DNA from 4 places in the Anaerobacillus sp. QJM3NY_17 genome. Region 4 is predicted to be linked to each of the others. Evidence: riboswitches for the same ligand, from Rfam matches in the RefSeq annotation. Region 4 holds a riboswitch; each other region holds the start of a gene.
The links. A riboswitch is a leader RNA that binds a small molecule or an ion and turns the genes downstream of it on or off. The one in region 4 is predicted to bind S-adenosylmethionine.
Positions count from the first base shown of each region.

Region 1: another riboswitch for S-adenosylmethionine. It lies ahead of mmuP (S-methylmethionine permease); the one in region 4 lies ahead of metX (homoserine O-acetyltransferase MetX).
Region 2: another riboswitch for S-adenosylmethionine. It lies ahead of AC0VYV_RS14575 (YezD family protein); the one in region 4 lies ahead of metX (homoserine O-acetyltransferase MetX).
Region 3: another riboswitch for S-adenosylmethionine. It lies ahead of AC0VYV_RS13555 (sulfite oxidase-like oxidoreductase); the one in region 4 lies ahead of metX (homoserine O-acetyltransferase MetX).

Region 1 is NZ_CM149685.1:4,271,582-4,275,786, forward strand. It holds gene AC0VYV_RS21845 (3-ketoacyl-ACP reductase) at 1-147, shown strand, start outside; gene mmuM (homocysteine S-methyltransferase) at 219-1,163, opposite strand; gene mmuP (S-methylmethionine permease) at 1,138-2,541, opposite strand; SAM riboswitch class I at 2,624-2,726, opposite strand; gene AC0VYV_RS21860 (SGNH/GDSL hydrolase family protein) at 2,812-4,044, opposite strand.
Region 2 is NZ_CM149685.1:2,773,421-2,777,625, reverse strand. It holds gene AC0VYV_RS14585 (DUF1002 domain-containing protein) at 180-1,055, shown strand; gene AC0VYV_RS14580 (NfeD family protein) at 1,125-1,781, shown strand; SAM riboswitch class I at 1,898-2,003, shown strand; gene AC0VYV_RS14575 (YezD family protein) at 2,100-2,243, shown strand; gene AC0VYV_RS14570 (phosphoadenylyl-sulfate reductase) at 2,355-3,077, shown strand; gene AC0VYV_RS14565 (inorganic phosphate transporter) at 3,083-4,147, shown strand; gene sat (sulfate adenylyltransferase) at 4,172-4,205, shown strand, end outside.
Region 3 is NZ_CM149685.1:2,581,334-2,585,538, forward strand. It holds gene AC0VYV_RS13550 (copper amine oxidase) at 1-1,221, opposite strand, end outside; gene AC0VYV_RS13555 (sulfite oxidase-like oxidoreductase) at 1,518-2,180, opposite strand; SAM riboswitch class I at 2,264-2,362, opposite strand; gene AC0VYV_RS13560 (GNAT family N-acetyltransferase) at 2,424-2,888, opposite strand; gene AC0VYV_RS13565 (GNAT family N-acetyltransferase) at 3,085-3,516, opposite strand; partial or broken gene AC0VYV_RS13570 (GNAT family N-acetyltransferase) at 3,614-4,177, opposite strand.
Region 4 is NZ_CM149685.1:3,438,796-3,443,000, forward strand. It holds gene AC0VYV_RS17815 (O-acetylhomoserine aminocarboxypropyltransferase/cysteine synthase family protein) at 1-485, opposite strand, end outside; gene metX (homoserine O-acetyltransferase MetX) at 487-1,575, opposite strand; SAM riboswitch class I at 1,726-1,836, opposite strand; gene AC0VYV_RS17825 (TlpA disulfide reductase family protein) at 2,050-2,475, shown strand; gene AC0VYV_RS17830 (anti-sigma factor domain-containing protein) at 2,551-3,789, opposite strand; gene sigI (RNA polymerase sigma-I factor) at 3,811-4,205, opposite strand, start outside.

The sequences.
Region 1 (4,205 bases), 830 kb from region 4:
CTCGTCTTCGGCGACAAGCTCGACGAACAGGATAAGGAAAAGTATATGCAACCTGAAGATCTCGCTGAATATATGGTTGGCCAGTTGAAATTGCACCCTCGCATTTTCATCAAGCAGTCATTGCAGTGGGCGACGAATCCGTTTTAAGCTAAATTTATTAAGTAAAAGTCGGTCATTAAGCCACTCTGACCGACTTTTATTTCATTATGAAAAAAAGTTCAACCTCTCCACTTTCCATAAAGTCGTTCGATCTCTTCCGGACTTGTACGACAGCATCCTCCAATTAACCGCGCTCCTGCTTGAAACCATTCTTTTGATCCATCTACGATCTCATCACACGTTTCATTCCCCTGCCACGTTTTTGAATTCGATTCATAGACTTCTCCAGAGTTTGGATAGACAATAATTGGCTTATCCGTTTGACCAGCTATCTCCTTTACCACTCTTGTCACAAACGATGGAGAAGCACAGTTGATACCAATCGCAGCTATTTGTTCGTTCTCCTCAAAATATCTGGAACATTCTTTTAAAGCAGTACCATCGCTAATTTTTTCTTCATTTTGAATGGTGAATGACAGCCAGGCATGAGTATCAGGAAACTCTTGTATCAATGATCCTAAAACTTTCGCTTCTTGAAAAGATGGAATTGTTTCAAAAGCTACTATATCAGCTCCTGCACTGATCAATGCTTCTATTCTTGGTCGATGAAATGCGATAAGCATCTCATCGCTAACGTGATAATCGCCTCGATACTCAGATCCATCAGCCAGGTATGCGCCATATGGGCCTACGGAAGCGGCAATAAAAGGTTTGGGACGATTCAAATGAGCCTCTCGTTCCCAGAAATCGTCGCGTGCTTTACGGGCAAGAAGGACGGTTTTCTTAATTAGTTCTACTGCTTCCTCTTCATTCAGACCTCGAGATTTCAGCCCCTCGATCGTAGCCTGATAACTTGATGTTATCCCACAGTCAGCCCCTGCTCGAAAATAATCTAAATGAACCTGATAGATGAGCTCTGGATTTTCAAGCAAGACGCGAGCAGACCATAGCGGATCATTTAAGTCGCACCCATATTTTTCAAGCTCTGTCGCAAGAGCCCCGTCCAATATCACAATATTAAAATCTTCTAAAATAGCATTAATAGGATTGTGTTTTTGTAGCATCAATTATCCCCCTTTTCTTTACTCGTTTTGTTAAATAATAACTTCCATAGCACAGCGCAATGAACGGTATTCCACAATAAAGCGCTACTCGCTGGGTAGGATCAAAAGCAATGCCTAACAGTGAAGCAAGACATAGTAAGAAAGCTAGAGCTGGAACAACAGGATAAAAAGGTGTGCGATAACCGAGCTCTTTCAATGAATTTCCTTCTTTTAAGTACCTCTTTCTAAAAAGAAACTGTGAGGCGCTAATACTCATCCATACGACAACAACGGCAAGTCCAGAAATAGAGACTAGAACAACATAAACAGTATCTGGTGCAATAATGCTTGAAAATAACGCAAGTGCTCCACCCACCATACTAAAAATCACAGCGTTAAGAGGGACACCATTTTTGTTGAGCTTAGCAAAAACAGGCGATATCGTTTGCTTGTTCGAAAGTGACCAGAGCATTCTTGATGAAGCATATAACCCTGAGTTTGCAGCCGATAGAATGGCCGTTAGGATAACAAAATTCATAATATCAGCTGCAAATGGAACACCAATTCGTTCGAGCACAGCTACAAATGGACTTTCTAACACTCCTGCTTCCGAAGCGGGTAGAAGAGCTGATAAGATAAAAATTGAACCGACAAAGAATAGAATTAACCGAATTAATGTTGTGCGAATAGCCCTTGGGATGGTTTGTTCAGGATCTGATGTTTCTCCCGCTGCAATACCAATAAGTTCTGTACCAGAAAAAGCAAAATTCACTGCCAGCATCGTCATTAAAATGGCGAATGCCCCATTTGGAAAAATTCCTTCATCTGTAAAGTTCGAGAATAATGAAGCGTTTGTTCCAGAGTCCATTGGAATAAACCCTACGATGGACGCTGCACCTATGATAATAAACAGCACGATCGCCAACACTTTTACTAAAGCAAACCAAAATTCCGTTTCTGCAAAAAATTTAACTGTTAAGACGTTAACAACAAAGATCACCCCTGCAAACAACGCGCTCCATACCCATACGCTGATGAACGGAAACCATCGCTGCATTAACATTCCAGCCGCTGTAAACTCAGACCCTAGCGCTACTGTCCAGGTTAGCCAATACAACCACGCAACCGTATAACCGGTTCCTCCTCCAATATATTTAGCGGCATAGCTATGAAAAGCACCTGTTTCAGGCATATGTACCGAAAGCTCTCCCAAACATAGCATTACAAGGTAAACCACCAATGCTCCAACCAAGTAAGAGAGTATCGTTCCAATAGGACCAGCTTGCTGGATCGTATAACCAGAGCTTAGAAACAACCCTGTACCTATGACCCCTCCTAGTGAGAGCATCACCACATGTCTTGACTTCATTTCCCTTTGAAAACCATGCTTGCTTTCCATCTTATTTCTCCTTACTTTTCCATCCAGAAAACAAAAAAACGCACCCAAAATGAGTGCGTTGCTGACAAAATAAAACCGAGGGCTCTCATCTATCAGGTTTATCACCCGCTGGAGTTAGCACAGTATCCGATGGACCTGTTGCTGAGGTTTCAAAGGGCCAGTCCCTCCACCTCTCTGGATAAGAAAATATATTTTAATAAAAATATCAATTATTCAAGTTATTGTCAATGGCGTTAACTATTTATGTTAACTTAGATAAAAAGTCCTAATTCATTCAAGCATCGATAAATCAACCGTATCTGCCATCTTCTCGTACCCTTCATCATTTGGGTGCAAATGATCTCCAGAATCGTACTTCGAGAGATATTTCGCAGGATCGTTAGGATCTCTCAATGCTTTATCAAAATCAATTACATCATCGAAGGCTCCGCTTGTCCGGATCCATTCGTTAACTTCCTGACGTGTTTTCTCCCCTTCTTCTGTATACATATCGGAATCTTTATATGGTGTTAACGTCCCTCCATAAATATCAAGACCCTTTTCATGAGTTGCTTTAATAATTGCTTTCATTCGATCAATGATTTTCTCTGAATCATATTCAGGATAGTGTCTTAAATCATTTATACCTTCGTGCAATAGAACCGCTTTTATCCCTTCCTGGCTTAAAACATCTCGATCTAATCTAGCTAATGCGTTCTCGCCTTTTCCTTCTTCGCTATTAATTAAATGATTCGCAGATACCCCTGCATTCAAGACAGACATGTTCACTTGAGCTTCTTCTTCATTCATTCGATTGGCAAGATAGTCTGGCCATCTGTTATTCGCATTCATAGTTGAATAATTGCCATTCGCTATTGAACTCCCCATTATGACGAGTGCACCATCTACTGAATTATTTGAAACCACCTCTAATCGATCTAGCCAGAACCAGGCTTCTTCTTTTGAAGTGTATGATGTACCTTCCGCATCCCCAGCATGATTCCCTTCCTCCGACATGTACACCGTTTGGTTTGAACGCTGATGCCATGTTGTAGGTCCAGTCTCACCATCTACTGATAAACTGACAGCAAGATTCTGATCCGCACCAACAGGGAATTCAATCGAATCGCTATACTGCTTTTCACCTGGAGGAATTGTAACGGATTTCTCTCCGTTAAACGTGATAACTTGATCTGTCTCGCCGTCTACGCTCGCACCTTCTTTTGAGACAGCAACCCTTACTTCTTTCATAGATAAAGGTAATGAACCAAATTCATTAGACAGTCGAATACGCATTTGATCTCCATCCATATGGGGACGAAGTATTAAGCGGATTGTTTGATCCTTAAAACCTTCATGCGAGTTTCCATCCTGAGCAGGCGCCTGCATGCTTGCTGTCCAAGATCCGATCCATTCACTCTCTTCTGATGCACCATTATTTGATGAAGGCCATCCTTTAGCACTTACCAAACTGATTGATCCAATGAGTGCAATGATGATAAAGCCAATTCCTATTCGCGTCATTGTTTTCTCGCCTCTCATGTTGTTTTCTATTGAACTTGTGACTTCCAAAGCGCTTCCGTTAAAAAAGCCTTCGCATATTTCCAATAATCTCAGTTGGTCGACCACTCTTTGTTTCCTATTCTTAATTAAGAAGCATACCCTTATTCCTATAGAATGAAGCC
Region 2 (4,205 bases), 670 kb from region 4:
TCGCAACTCCTTCAGAATGATTTCCTTTGTACTACGATATGCTTGTCCTTCCATGATATGACAGATTTCCTAGTGAATTATCTTTTCTTTCGATCGAGTGTCGAGTAGAATACTAAGAGATGGGGAGATTAACTGAGTTACTCTTCATTAGAGCCTCACGTTAAAAGGAGACAAAAAACATGCTTAAAAAAGGATTGCCGTTTTTATTGTCGATGGTGTTAATGATGTCTATTATTCCTATGGTGGCACAAGCGGATGCGAGCGTCGGGGATGTCATCGTTACACTTGGTGAAGATCTATCTGAAGAGCAAAAACAGAAGCTAGTTGATGAAATGGAAGCTCCGGAAAATGCAATGACGGTAACGGTATCAAATGAAGAAGAGCATAAATATCTTGGGAATTATATAAGTAAAGCGCTAATCGGTACCCGCGCCTTATCTTCTTCTTCCATAACCATTGGTGAAAAAGATGCTGGTTTAAGCGTTGACACAAAAAATATTAATTGGGTAACAGATGAAATGTACGCAAATGCTTTAATAACAGCTGGAGTAAAAGATGCTGATGTTTATGTGACAGCACCAATGGAGGTTTCAGGTACGGCTGCATTAACTGGTTTAATCAAAGCTTATGAGTTAAGCACAGATGAAGTGATACCTGAGGAGCAAAAACAAGTAGCAAATGAAGAGCTTGTCACTACTGCAAAATTGAGCGATAGTATTGGCGCAGATAAAGCAACAGAGCTAATGACTAAGATTAAGGATGAAATTGCTACAAACCCACCTGAGACGGAAGATGATTTAAGAACAGTTATTAAACAAATTGCTAACGATTCAGGTATTGAATTGACTCAAGATGAGTTGGATGGTCTTGTTGCACTGTTTAATCGAATGAAAAATCTTGATATTGATTGGGATCAAATGAAGAGTCAGTTGCAGAACGCGAGAGAAAACCTGGACGAGTTTTTAAATAAAGACGAGACACAGTCATTTATTCAAAAAATCATTGATTTCTTTATTGCGATTATTGATGGAATAAAAGGGGTATTTCAATCGTAAGGTGACAAGTGACTGAAACTTTCTTCCCTTTTGAACGTATAAGAGAAGAAGGAAAAGGAGGGAGCGAGGATGGAGATTCTATCTTTGCCAGCAGTTGGCTTTCTTATCGTTTTACTTAGCGTGCTATTCTTGTTTGCTGAGTTACTTGTCCGTGTAAAAGGTATTTTTGGATTGATCGGAATACTATTGCTCACATTTTATTTTAGTTTCCATCTTACTTCTTTATCATCAATTCTCTGGATGGGACTTGTGTTTGCTGTTGGTTTAGGCTTAGTTATTCTTGATGGGAAATTACTCAATGATGGTACATTTGGTTTGATTGGATTAATTATGATGGTTACAGCCGTAGCCATTCCTTCTCCGACTTTCCTTTATGGCCTTCTCGTTTCTAGTGGTTTTTTAATTGGTACGGCTGCTTCATTCCTGTTTTTGCGTGTTTTCCCCGCACGTTCTATGTGGACGAAAATGACGTTAAAGGATCGGTTAAGCAGTGAAATGGGGTATAATTCCATGAACGCTGAGTATAAGAATTTAGTTGGAGAATCGGCTATGACAATTACTCCATTTCGACCAAGTGGAACAATACAAGTCAATGAGAAAAAGTACAGCGCCATTTCTGTTGGAAGTTGGATCGACAAGGATACGGCAGTAGTTATTACGTCTGTAGATGGTACGCGTATCTTAATAGAAGAGAAAAAAGAAGAAAGTAAACGTCATCCAATTTAAAAATGGTCCCCGAGTCATAGATTCGGGGTTTTTTTCATATTCTTTTCTAATCCCTTTATCCCGATCTCTAAACTAGGGTTGACATATTGTTAGATAATAGTTAAGATTTAGAAAATAACTTATCAAGAGAGACCGAGGGACTGGCCCGTTGACGTCCAGCAACCTGCCTGATTGGCAAGGTGCTACTTCCAGCAAAATGGAGTCCATTTTGGAAGATAAGGTGAATTAAGGTAACCTGATCTGTCTTTCCAATTTGGGAAGGCTTTTTTCATTTATAAGCTTCTCCTCATGATTATTACGACTAAGGGAGGTTGCATGATGGGAACGAAAGACCAGAATTTTTCAGACGTTGCTGTACGTATAGAACGAATGCTAAGTTCGTTAAAATTTGGGTCAATTACGCTTGTTGTTCAAGATGGGAAAGTTGTTCAACTTGAAAGAAAAGAAAAAGAACGACTTTAATATTGGCGCTGACTAGAGAAACTAGAGGCGGTTCTAACCCTAAAGGTTAGAACCGCCTCTTTTTTTAAACTTTTAAATATATTTCCTTGATCGGAATTGGGAGGGTTAGAAATGAATTGGTTCTATAATAATTGGTCGGGTAAGGAACCTGAATTCGACGTTGAATCAGAAACGAAAGGGGCTCTTGAAGTTCTGGAGTGGGCGTATCAAATATACCAAGATGATATTGTATATGCTTGTAGTTTCGGTGTTGAGGGTGTCGTTCTAATTGATTTGATTTCCCGGGTAAACCAGAACGCGAAGATTGTTTTTCTGGATACAGGTCTCCATTTTGATGAGACTTATGAGCTAATTAATAAAGTGAAAGCTAAATATCCATCTCTAAATATTAAGTTAAAGCAACCAAAGGAGTCGGTCGAAGAACAGGCATTAAGTAAAGGGGATGCTCTATGGGAGCGAGACCCGGGACAGTGCTGCAACTTGAGGAAAATCATACCATTGCATGAAGAATTAGATCATGTAAGTGCATGGATCTCAGGTTTAAGGAGAGAGCAGTCGCCACTCAGACAAAAGACAAATTATTTCAATAGAGATGATAAGTTTCAGTCGATTAAGGTTTGTCCACTTATTCATTGGACATGGAAAGATGTTTGGAGGTACGTGTACGAAAAGGATTTACCATACAATCCTCTTCATGATAAAGGGTACCCAAGTATAGGATGTGCGGTATGCACTGAAAGAGTATTGGAAGGTAGTGATTCTAGAGCTGGGAGATGGGCAAATCAGGAAAAAACGGAATGCGGCTTGCATTTTGATTCAGCACCAAATCGGTGACGGTCATGACAACCCTAGTTATTACAGTGGCTCTCTTTTTTGCTATGAATATTGGGGCTAGTGGAGCTGCGGCATCGATGGGAGTGGCTTACGGGGCTGGAGCGATTAAAAGAAGAAGCGTAGCACTGAGTGTTTGTGCGATTGGGATTGTTGGTGGTGCCACATTAGGTGGAGGTAATGTTATTAAAACAATGGGGAGTGGCATTATACCTTCTTCCGTACTCAGTCTAAAGGTTATCTTGATTATTTTTATTTCAGCTACAACAGCGCTCTTTCTAGCAAATATGATGGGGATTCCATTATCAACAAGTGAAGTTACTGTGGGCGCAGTGGTAGGAGTTGGTATTGCTTACCGTGCTTTGTACTTTCAGAATGTGATGTTCATTATGTTGTTGTGGATCGTTATACCGGTTATTGCTTTTGCGACAGCTCTCAGTGTTGGGAAAATTTTTGGTCTTTTAAAACAAAGAATCAATCTTACTTCAAAGTGGCAAAAGCCACTCACCATTTTTTTAATTGTAGCCGGTTTTCTAGAAGCCTTTTCAGCGGGAATGAATAACGTCGCAAATGCGATTGGACCGCTAGTTGGAGCGGGAGTTTTATCCCTTTCTCACGGCGCATTTTTTGGGGGAGCTTTTGTTGCTTTAGGTGCTTTAGTTTTTGGTAAACGTGTCATTGAAACGAATGGTTATCGCATCACAAAATTTTCACTTGGTGAAGGTTGTGCTATATCAGGTACGAGCGCTGGACTTGTGATTGGAGCTTCCTTATTTGGGATTCCGGTGCCGCTTACCCAGATTACCACCTCATCGATCATTGGTATCGGAACTGCTAAAGATGGATTTCAGCTTTGGCAGAAAGATGTCATTACGCGAATGATTAAAGTTTGGGCAGTTTCACCGGTTTTTTCTTTAGTTATTTCTTATAGTATGATCAAACTTTTTTTAGAAAGTGATTTATATACATTAATTGCAATTGGCAGCGTTATTCTAGCGACGCTTGGGTCAGGAAGTTTAATTCGATCGATTCGCTCTCAAAAGAGAACATTACAAGACGAAGGAAGCTTATAATAAATTCAATTTGGAGGGATTAAGATGGCAACAATTAACGCGCATGGAGGAACATTGA
Region 3 (4,205 bases), 860 kb from region 4:
AGTTGGCATAGCTTCCATAGCGAATTTGTCCGGGAATTGGTTTACGAAAGCACCAGAAAGTCCCTTTGCCGGCTTATACATATGAGCATAAGCTTCACGAACCGAATCATAAGCTGCATCGTAGTCTTCCGTAGTGTAGCTATCAAACGCAGATATTAATTGATTCACATGCATTTGTAAACCTTCAGATAATGGTCCCGCTTCTAATCTACCTTCAGTTGCTGTTTCAAGAAAACTTGAGAAGTCTGCACGATAGTCTTCCAGCGCTTTTAGTGCTTTTTCTTGAGCCGCCTCATCTTCAGCTCCTGTCGCTTGAACATATTCTACAAAGTTACCGATATGTCCAGACCACATTTCTTTAAATTGATTTCCTGCTTCTTCACCATATACAGAAGTTATCGCAGCAGCTAGATCATCCGTATTCTCGCTTAGTGCAGCTGCAGATGCATCAAAGTCTTCTGATCCGTCGATTCCGTTCTGCATTGTCATCATTGCAAGACCAGCATGTTCAGATAATAAATGACCTAATGTTGCACGAAGATCAGATGCTGGTGTTACGGCTTTTGTGTTCTCGAACTTGTCTGGGAACTGATCAGTAATGGCACCAGAGAATCCTTTAGCCACCATTTGCATGTGAGCAATCGCTTCACTTTCTTTCTCGTAGGCCATCTCATAATCACCTGCTACATAGCTATCAAATGAACCAATCAACTGATTAATGTGAGCTTGAAGTCCTTCAGACAATGTTTCAGCTTGAAGTCGTTCTCCTGTTGCATTTTCCAAGAAATTAGAGAAATCTTCTTTATAACCATCTAAGCTATCTAAAGCTTTTTGTTTTGCATCTTCATCTTCATTACCTGTTGCTTTCACATAGTCAACGAAGAAACCGATATGATTGCTCCAAATTTCATTAAATTCAGCTCCTGCTTCTTCACCATAAACGGATGTAATCGCAGCTGTAAGGTCTTCCGTGTTTTCACTTAAGGCACCAGCAGAAGCTTCAAAATCTGCAGAACCTTCAGCTCCTTTTCTCATTGTTTCTACTGCAAGATAAGCATGCTCACTTAGTAAATGGCCAAGATCAGCACGAAGATCAGCACCTGGTGTTTCTACTGTAGGCTTGTCCATTTGCTGGTCGTGGTCAGAGGCAAATGCTCCAGCTGTTGGTATTAAAAGTGAAAAGCTAAGCGGAACAACTAATAGTCCCTTTTTCCAATCGATCACTTTCTTTTTTATATTCTTGTTCGTATTCATTTTCAAATCCACTCCCCTTAATTTTGATTTACACTTAGCTAACGGAGAGAAGATCCATTTAGATCATTCTTTTTTAAAATTCTTCTCTTTTTTTAATTACGAGAGAATAAAAAGTCAGCAAAACCCACACATACTAAGGTTCTGCTGACTTTCAAGTTTTAACTATTTTTTATAGATATGATGATATTTAGAATGTGATAATAAACTACCTTTTCCTCAATCAATTCTATATGTGTTAATCACGCCCGCTTTTTCAAGAAAAATTAATCAAACTCTTTTTTCTCCCATTCATCTTCTGGTAGTCCCAAATCCTCTCCAGAAAACCTTTCTTCTTTAAATGGATCGGCATGGTTATGAAATCCGTTTTGTTCCCAAAAACCAGGTTTGTCTTCATTGATAAATTCTATACCTCTGATCCATTTAATACTTTTCCAGAAGTAAAGATGCGGTACAACTAACCTGAGAGGCCATCCGTGTTTTGCCGTTAATTTCTCTCCATCGACTGAGTGGGCAAGAATAACATTATCTCTCATTAAGTCAGTGAGGTGAATATTCGTTGTATAGTTATAGTCACCATGTAGCATAACATGGTTCGTTTTCGGTACTATCCCATATGCGTTCATAAAATCCTTAATCAAAACCCCTTCAAAAGTATTATCAAACCTAGACCACCTTGTGACACAGTGAATATCACACTTTACTTTCTTCTGTGGTAAGGCAAGTATGTCGCTATAGGAAATGATCACTTCCTTATCAATTTCTCCAAATACACTTAGGTTCCATGTCGACATCTCATACACAGGTACATCACCTTCATGTAGAATAGGGAACCTTTCTGTAAGTACTTGCCCCGGTGGCAGACGATCACCATACATTTCACTTGCATCTGGAACTTTCATTTTGCGAATACGGTCAGCTTTTTTCAAATCCTTCACAACCCGTCTCTCATTTATTGAATCGTCTAAAAAACTCTTCCTAACTAATAAGGAAGAGTTCGCTTCAGAGCTCTTCCTTATCTCTCAGAGCATAGACTCTGCTGGATTTGGCACCTTGTCTATCAGGTTGCCGGGCATCAAAGGGCCAGTCCCTCCGCCTCTCTCAATAAGGAAATTAAAAAATGTAATTTTGATTCATTCTATCGGTCTATTTAGTATTTTGCAATTATTGTTTTAAACGAGGTTTTTCTTCATTTCAACAAATTGAAATTCTCCCCCATTGGTTTGTTGCATAAACAGATGAGTGATTTGAAATCCAGCCCTTTGATACACTTTTATGGCTCGTTTATTAAATTCAGCTACTGCCATTCCAAAGGAAGTTGGACGATACAATTCAACTGCTTTTTGAAGGCCAGCCTCCAAAAAAGAAAAGCCTTCTCCTTTTCCAACATTATCGGGAGACATTCCTAGACCAATTTCTATATGGTTGTCTTCATGCTCATGAAAACTAAAAAAACCAATAAGATGATCCCTTTGGTAGACGCTCCAATAATTTTCATTGCTGGCTGCATCTTCCCGGAACTCTTTTAGATCTTCAAGATCCTCGTCCATATTATAAAATGAGTATACCCCATCATAGTCCCACGAGATAATTCGCTCGACTTCTTCTTGACTTATTAACTTAAATTGATATACCAATACTCTCCCTCATTTCTGTGTGATTGAAAAGGAAAAGCCCCATGCTGGGAAATGCATGGGGCTCACACTTTATATTTTAAGGGGGGCAGGAACCGGGGAAGTCCCTGCAAAAATAGTGTAGCAAGTTCCAAGGGCATGATGATTGATTATGAGTTGTTTTTCACATTCTTTTAATAAATGAAAAGAAGCTGGACAACTATTTATAAACCATGATCGTTTGAAGTTCTCGAAATCCAATGTCTTTATAAATGTATTTCGCGAAGTTAGAGGAATACACATTCAAACGAATTTCCTCATATCCCTGTTCTTTGAAGTTTTCAATACTCGCTTGAACGAGCTGCTTAGAATACCCTTTCCCACGAAACTTTGGAAAAACAAATACATCATAAATGAACCCATGCTTGCTTTCTGTAAAATAATCCGTGTTTTCTCCAAGTAATACCCAGCCAGCAATTTCCCCTTCGTCGCGATAAATGAGGTGGTAACCACCTCGATCAAGAATGGATGATACAATTTCAAGTGCTTTCTCTTCTTTTACGATACCAGGATTTGTCGTTCCTTCATTAACAGATTGAATGGAATTCGACAAAATAAAATCTCTTTCTTCTATCGTCGCTCGTTCGATCACATAGTTTCCCTCCATCATCAAAATCATTCATTACTCGTTTATTCTTGATGCAAGAACCTTATTCCTCCCATAAGTAAGATGCATATTCTTACCAAATTTATTTTTTTGTTAAAGCATAGACGCATGTATCAGTTAGTTTACTGCCATCAATTGAGACATGGTCGTTTCGTAAAATAGCCTCAAGTTGAAACGATTGTTTCTCGGCAATTCGCCGACTTCACCAATTTGTCGCATTACAACGAATTTCTAGCCTTCTAGCGTTTAGCTCTGAAAAGGCGTAATCTACAATGCCTTGGACCGCTTCAGACATATAGCCTTGACCAGCGTATCTAGAATCAATCCAATAACCGATTTCAAATTTACGAACGTTCCAATCTATTCGATGTAACCCTGAGGAACCGATAAAATCACCCGTCTGTTTATGGAAGAGTAATAGTCGAAGATCCTCCCGCTTTAAAAACGCTACGTGAGATTCGCGGATATTCGCTTCAACATCTTCTTCCGTTTGATCTATATGTGCGAAAGGCATCCAGGGTTTAAGCTCTTCTAACGAGGCATCAATTGATTGATGAACCGAAGCACCATCCCCAGGTAGTGGAGAACGTATATGTAAACGGTCAGTGCTAAATTTATTTGGTATATCAAGTAAAATGGGTTCCATGGAACTATTCCTCCAACAACACTAAAAG
Region 4 (4,205 bases):
AGACCCGGGTTGCCTATCGTTTCTGCAAAAATAGCTTTCGTATTTGGAGTAATGGCTGATTTAAATGATTCCAGATCTTCTGGATCAACAAAATTGGTCTTTATTCCGTATTTCGGAAGTGTAGCAGAAAAGAGGTTATACGTTCCACCGTATAAAGTCGAAGCAGATACAATTTCGTCTCCGCTATTGGCTACATTTAGAATGGCAGTTGTAATGGCAGCCATACCACTTGCAAGAGCTAGTGCTCCAACACCACCTTCTAGTTGAGCAATACGTTCTTCAAGTGTACCGACTGTAGGGTTGCCGATGCGCGAATAGATAAACCCTTCTTCCTTTAAGGCAAATAAATCGGCTGCGTGATCAGTATTATTAAATCGATAAGCATTCGATTGATAAATCGGTAGAGCCCTTGCGCCTGTAGCTGGATCAGCTTGTAAACCTCCATGAATTCCAATTGTCTCCAAATTATATTTTTTCTCTGCCATTTCACTTCACTCCTTCGATATTTTTAGTTAATGTTACTTGTTCCTTTATAAGCGGTCCCCATTTATCAAACTCAACGAGAAATCCATCATGACCAAATTTCGTGTTGATTAAATAAAACGGAGAAGAATGAGCTTGAGCAAACAATTTTTCTAAATCTTCTGGAGGATAGATTAAATCCCCTTTAAATCCAATAGCAAGAATGCTCGCTTTAATGTTCTTGATGATGGATATAAGATTACCTCGCCCTTTACTAATATCATGTGTGTCCATTGCCCTTAATAAATACAAATAGCTATTTGCATCAAATCGGCTTACAAGCTTATTTCCTTGATAGTGTAAATAAGATTCCACTTCGTACTGTGCTTCTTTATGATTTTCTTCTGAAGTTTCGATCGCCGCTCGACCGAATTTTTTTTGAAACATTTCATCTGTCCGATAAGAAATCATACCGATCATTCTTGCAGTTGCAAGCCCCGATGTTGGCTGGTGATGAGGATCGTAGTATCCATCCTTCCAATCAGGATCGTTTGTAATAGCAAATCTAGAAATCGCGTTATAAGCTATTCCATACGTATTTAAGCTTGGAGTTACTGCAAGTGGAATCAGATGCTCCATTCCATCTGGGTAAAGGGCACCCCATTCAAGAACCTGCATTCCTCCAAGTGATCCACCAATCACAGCATGAAGGTGATCGATACCTAACACTTCAAGTGCCTTTTTCTGTGAGTGCACCATATCTCTCACTGAAACAAATGGGAAGTCCGCTTTATACTGTTCTCTGGTGACTGGATTAATCGATAGCGGTCCTGTAGAACCGTTACATCCTCCAAGAACGTTAAACGTTATAACTTGAAATTCGGAAGTATCGATATAGCCATCCTTTCCTATTAATCCTTTCCACCAGCCGGGCTCCGAATCACCAATTGTATATTGATTTCCTGTTAATGCATGACAGACAAGAATAACGGGAGCGTCTTCTGGTCCAACGCGTTCATAAGCGAGTTCTACTTCATGTAGCGTCTCGCCCGACTCAAGTGTGAACGATCCAATCAATACGTTCTGAGCTTCGTATCTCGTCTCACTTTCCAAACCCCTATCACCCCTTTCGAGCAATCCGTCTTTATTCATTAAGGCTATAATAATGAGCCATAAATCTAGAACCAATGCTATAAGAAAACGTCGCTTCAATATAAAAAAACCTCTCCGAAAGACAGAGAGGCTTGATTTATTCATCAGCTCCGCTTATCTTTCAGGATTTCTCCTGCAGGATTTGGCACCTTTTCAAACCACAATTGGTTTGACGGTTGCCGGGCTTCATAGGGCCAGTCCCTCCGCCTCTCTAGATAAGTAAGAATATTTTGTTTTTGTTTAATTGAGTTTATTTTAGCAAGGTGGCGCATTAGTGTCAAACACTTTTTCGGAATTATCATTCTTTTCATTTTTTTAAAGAATGTCTAAGTTAATCCAAATTATCGTGAAACAGAGCCTACAGTGTATTAAGTTTGATTAGAATCGAATTTTTGATAAAGTAGCCTTAGAATAATTTTGAAGAGGTGATTGATAGTGCAAGCGCCGTCCTTTGCGTTAGAAGAAGTACAAAGCGGAGAAATCATCAGCTTAACGGACTTCAGGGGGAAACCAGTTATGATTACATTCTGGGCTTCCTGGTGCCCCGATTGTATGAAAGATTTACCGATGAAAGAACAGTTCTACCAGCATGCAGATACTGATACATTAGCATTCTTAACAATTAACGTGACAGGTCGTGAACGGTCAGAAGAAGCCGGTAAAGATTTCACGATCAAAAACAATCTTCCTTTCCTCGTTTTACAAGACAGTGGACGAGAAACTTACGACAAATTTGGTTGTACAGGTGTCCCAACAACTGTATTGCTTAATCAAGATCATCAAATCGCACATGTGTTTGATGACAAATCATCATTTCTTGATATCGCAAAGGCATTGCCCGACATCATGACATCAAAATAAACACACCATAAAAAAAGCCAGAGGGATCCCTCTGGCTTAAAATAATGAAAATAAAATAAATAATAGCATGTTGCGTTATTTGTCTTTTTTATCTTTCTTGTCTTTCTTGTCTTTCTTGTCTTTATCCTGCTTTTCGTCTTTCTTTTTGTCCTTTTTATCCTCTTTTTCTTGAGCTTTTTCTATTTTTTTATCCGATTTTTCCTGAGATTTCTCTATTTTCTCGTTTACTTTTTCAGCTTTCTTTTTTTCTTTGTCTTGTTCTTTAGCTATTATAGAATTAGATTTGTCTTCGTTTTTCTCTATTTTATCTTTTTGCACTTTGTTGTTATCTTTAGAGTCTTCAGTTTGATCTGACGGGCTGGTTTCTTGTTCTGAAGGCGTGTCCTTTTGTTCTTTCTCCACCTTTTCAACCTTATCAGAAGAGCTTTGCTCAGGCTCCTGAAGAACTAAATCACTATCTTCTCGATTCTGATTAGGTACCGTCTTATCGTTCAACTGGACGACAGAATCTTCTAGCTCCAAAGAGCGATCTTTCGACTTTGATTCCACTGCGGTCATGCTTTCGGTCTCTAATTCATCCATGTTTTTGACAGACAAATTCCGTACATCCTCTATTGATAACGTAGCTCCCCGATCAACAGCAGCAAGATAAGTCATATATTTTCCTGGTGTTATCCCATTTTCTATAGCTTTTGCTCGAGTACTATAGTCAGTATCAAGTATGGTTGTAATAGCAACTGCTTGATTGACTAATGCTTCATTCTGTTCTATTCCTTGAATCGTATTCTCAAGCTGATCCTTAATCGCCTGATAACGCTCTTTCTTCTCTACATTTGAGGCGACAATAAGCAGTTTTCTATCTTCTGTTAGATACCCCTCTTTGTCGAGTTTCGAGACTAGGAGCCCTCCAAATTCGCTTAGAGGCATGTTCGTTACCTCTTGATCTAAGTTTAACCCTTCACCGTCCGAATTCCACGCTTGATATTGAACAACTTCAAGGTCGGAGTTGACTCCAACCTCAATACTTGGATTGATATCAAAGCTTACATAGGCCGCAACTGCGTCATTTTGTCTAACAGGAATCACACCTGTCACGATTACAACTAATAACAAAATTGCTGCCATACCGGCCAGGGTGGGCATAGAGGGGGTAAAATAACCTTTTTTCTTGTTTAATGGTTTTGGTGTAAGTTTAATTTCAGAGCCGATTGTTAACGTATGATTTCGCTTCAAATTGATCGTAGTAAACTCCCCATCGGGTGTTAATACAACCGCTTTACGTCCACGAATGTCCATTATGACCCCATTTTTCATCCCCTGGCCCCCTTAATTCAACTACTGTATATATGATTTCAGCGCATTAAATCCACCCAGATGAATTAACGCCACTGCTATTATATACTTTCGATTACGTTCAATCGTTTTTCGACTGCATGTAACGAGCGCTAGCAAATCTTTTATAGGGAGCTGCTTTTTTTCTAGCAAATAACTTGAAAGAATGTCATCTTGAGCAATCAATTGCGCAATCATCTTTGCATTTTCTCTTGCATCAATATGTTTAGGACAGTTTTTGCTCAGAACTTTAAACGTAATGCTAAATTTCTTCAACAATTGTTCGTATTCCTCAATTTCATACATTCTTACTTCACGCTGTCTGTCCATTTCGTATACATCAAGTGCAGCTTTCTGTTCTGCAAAACTATCTTCTAGTCGGCCTTCCTCATCAAGTT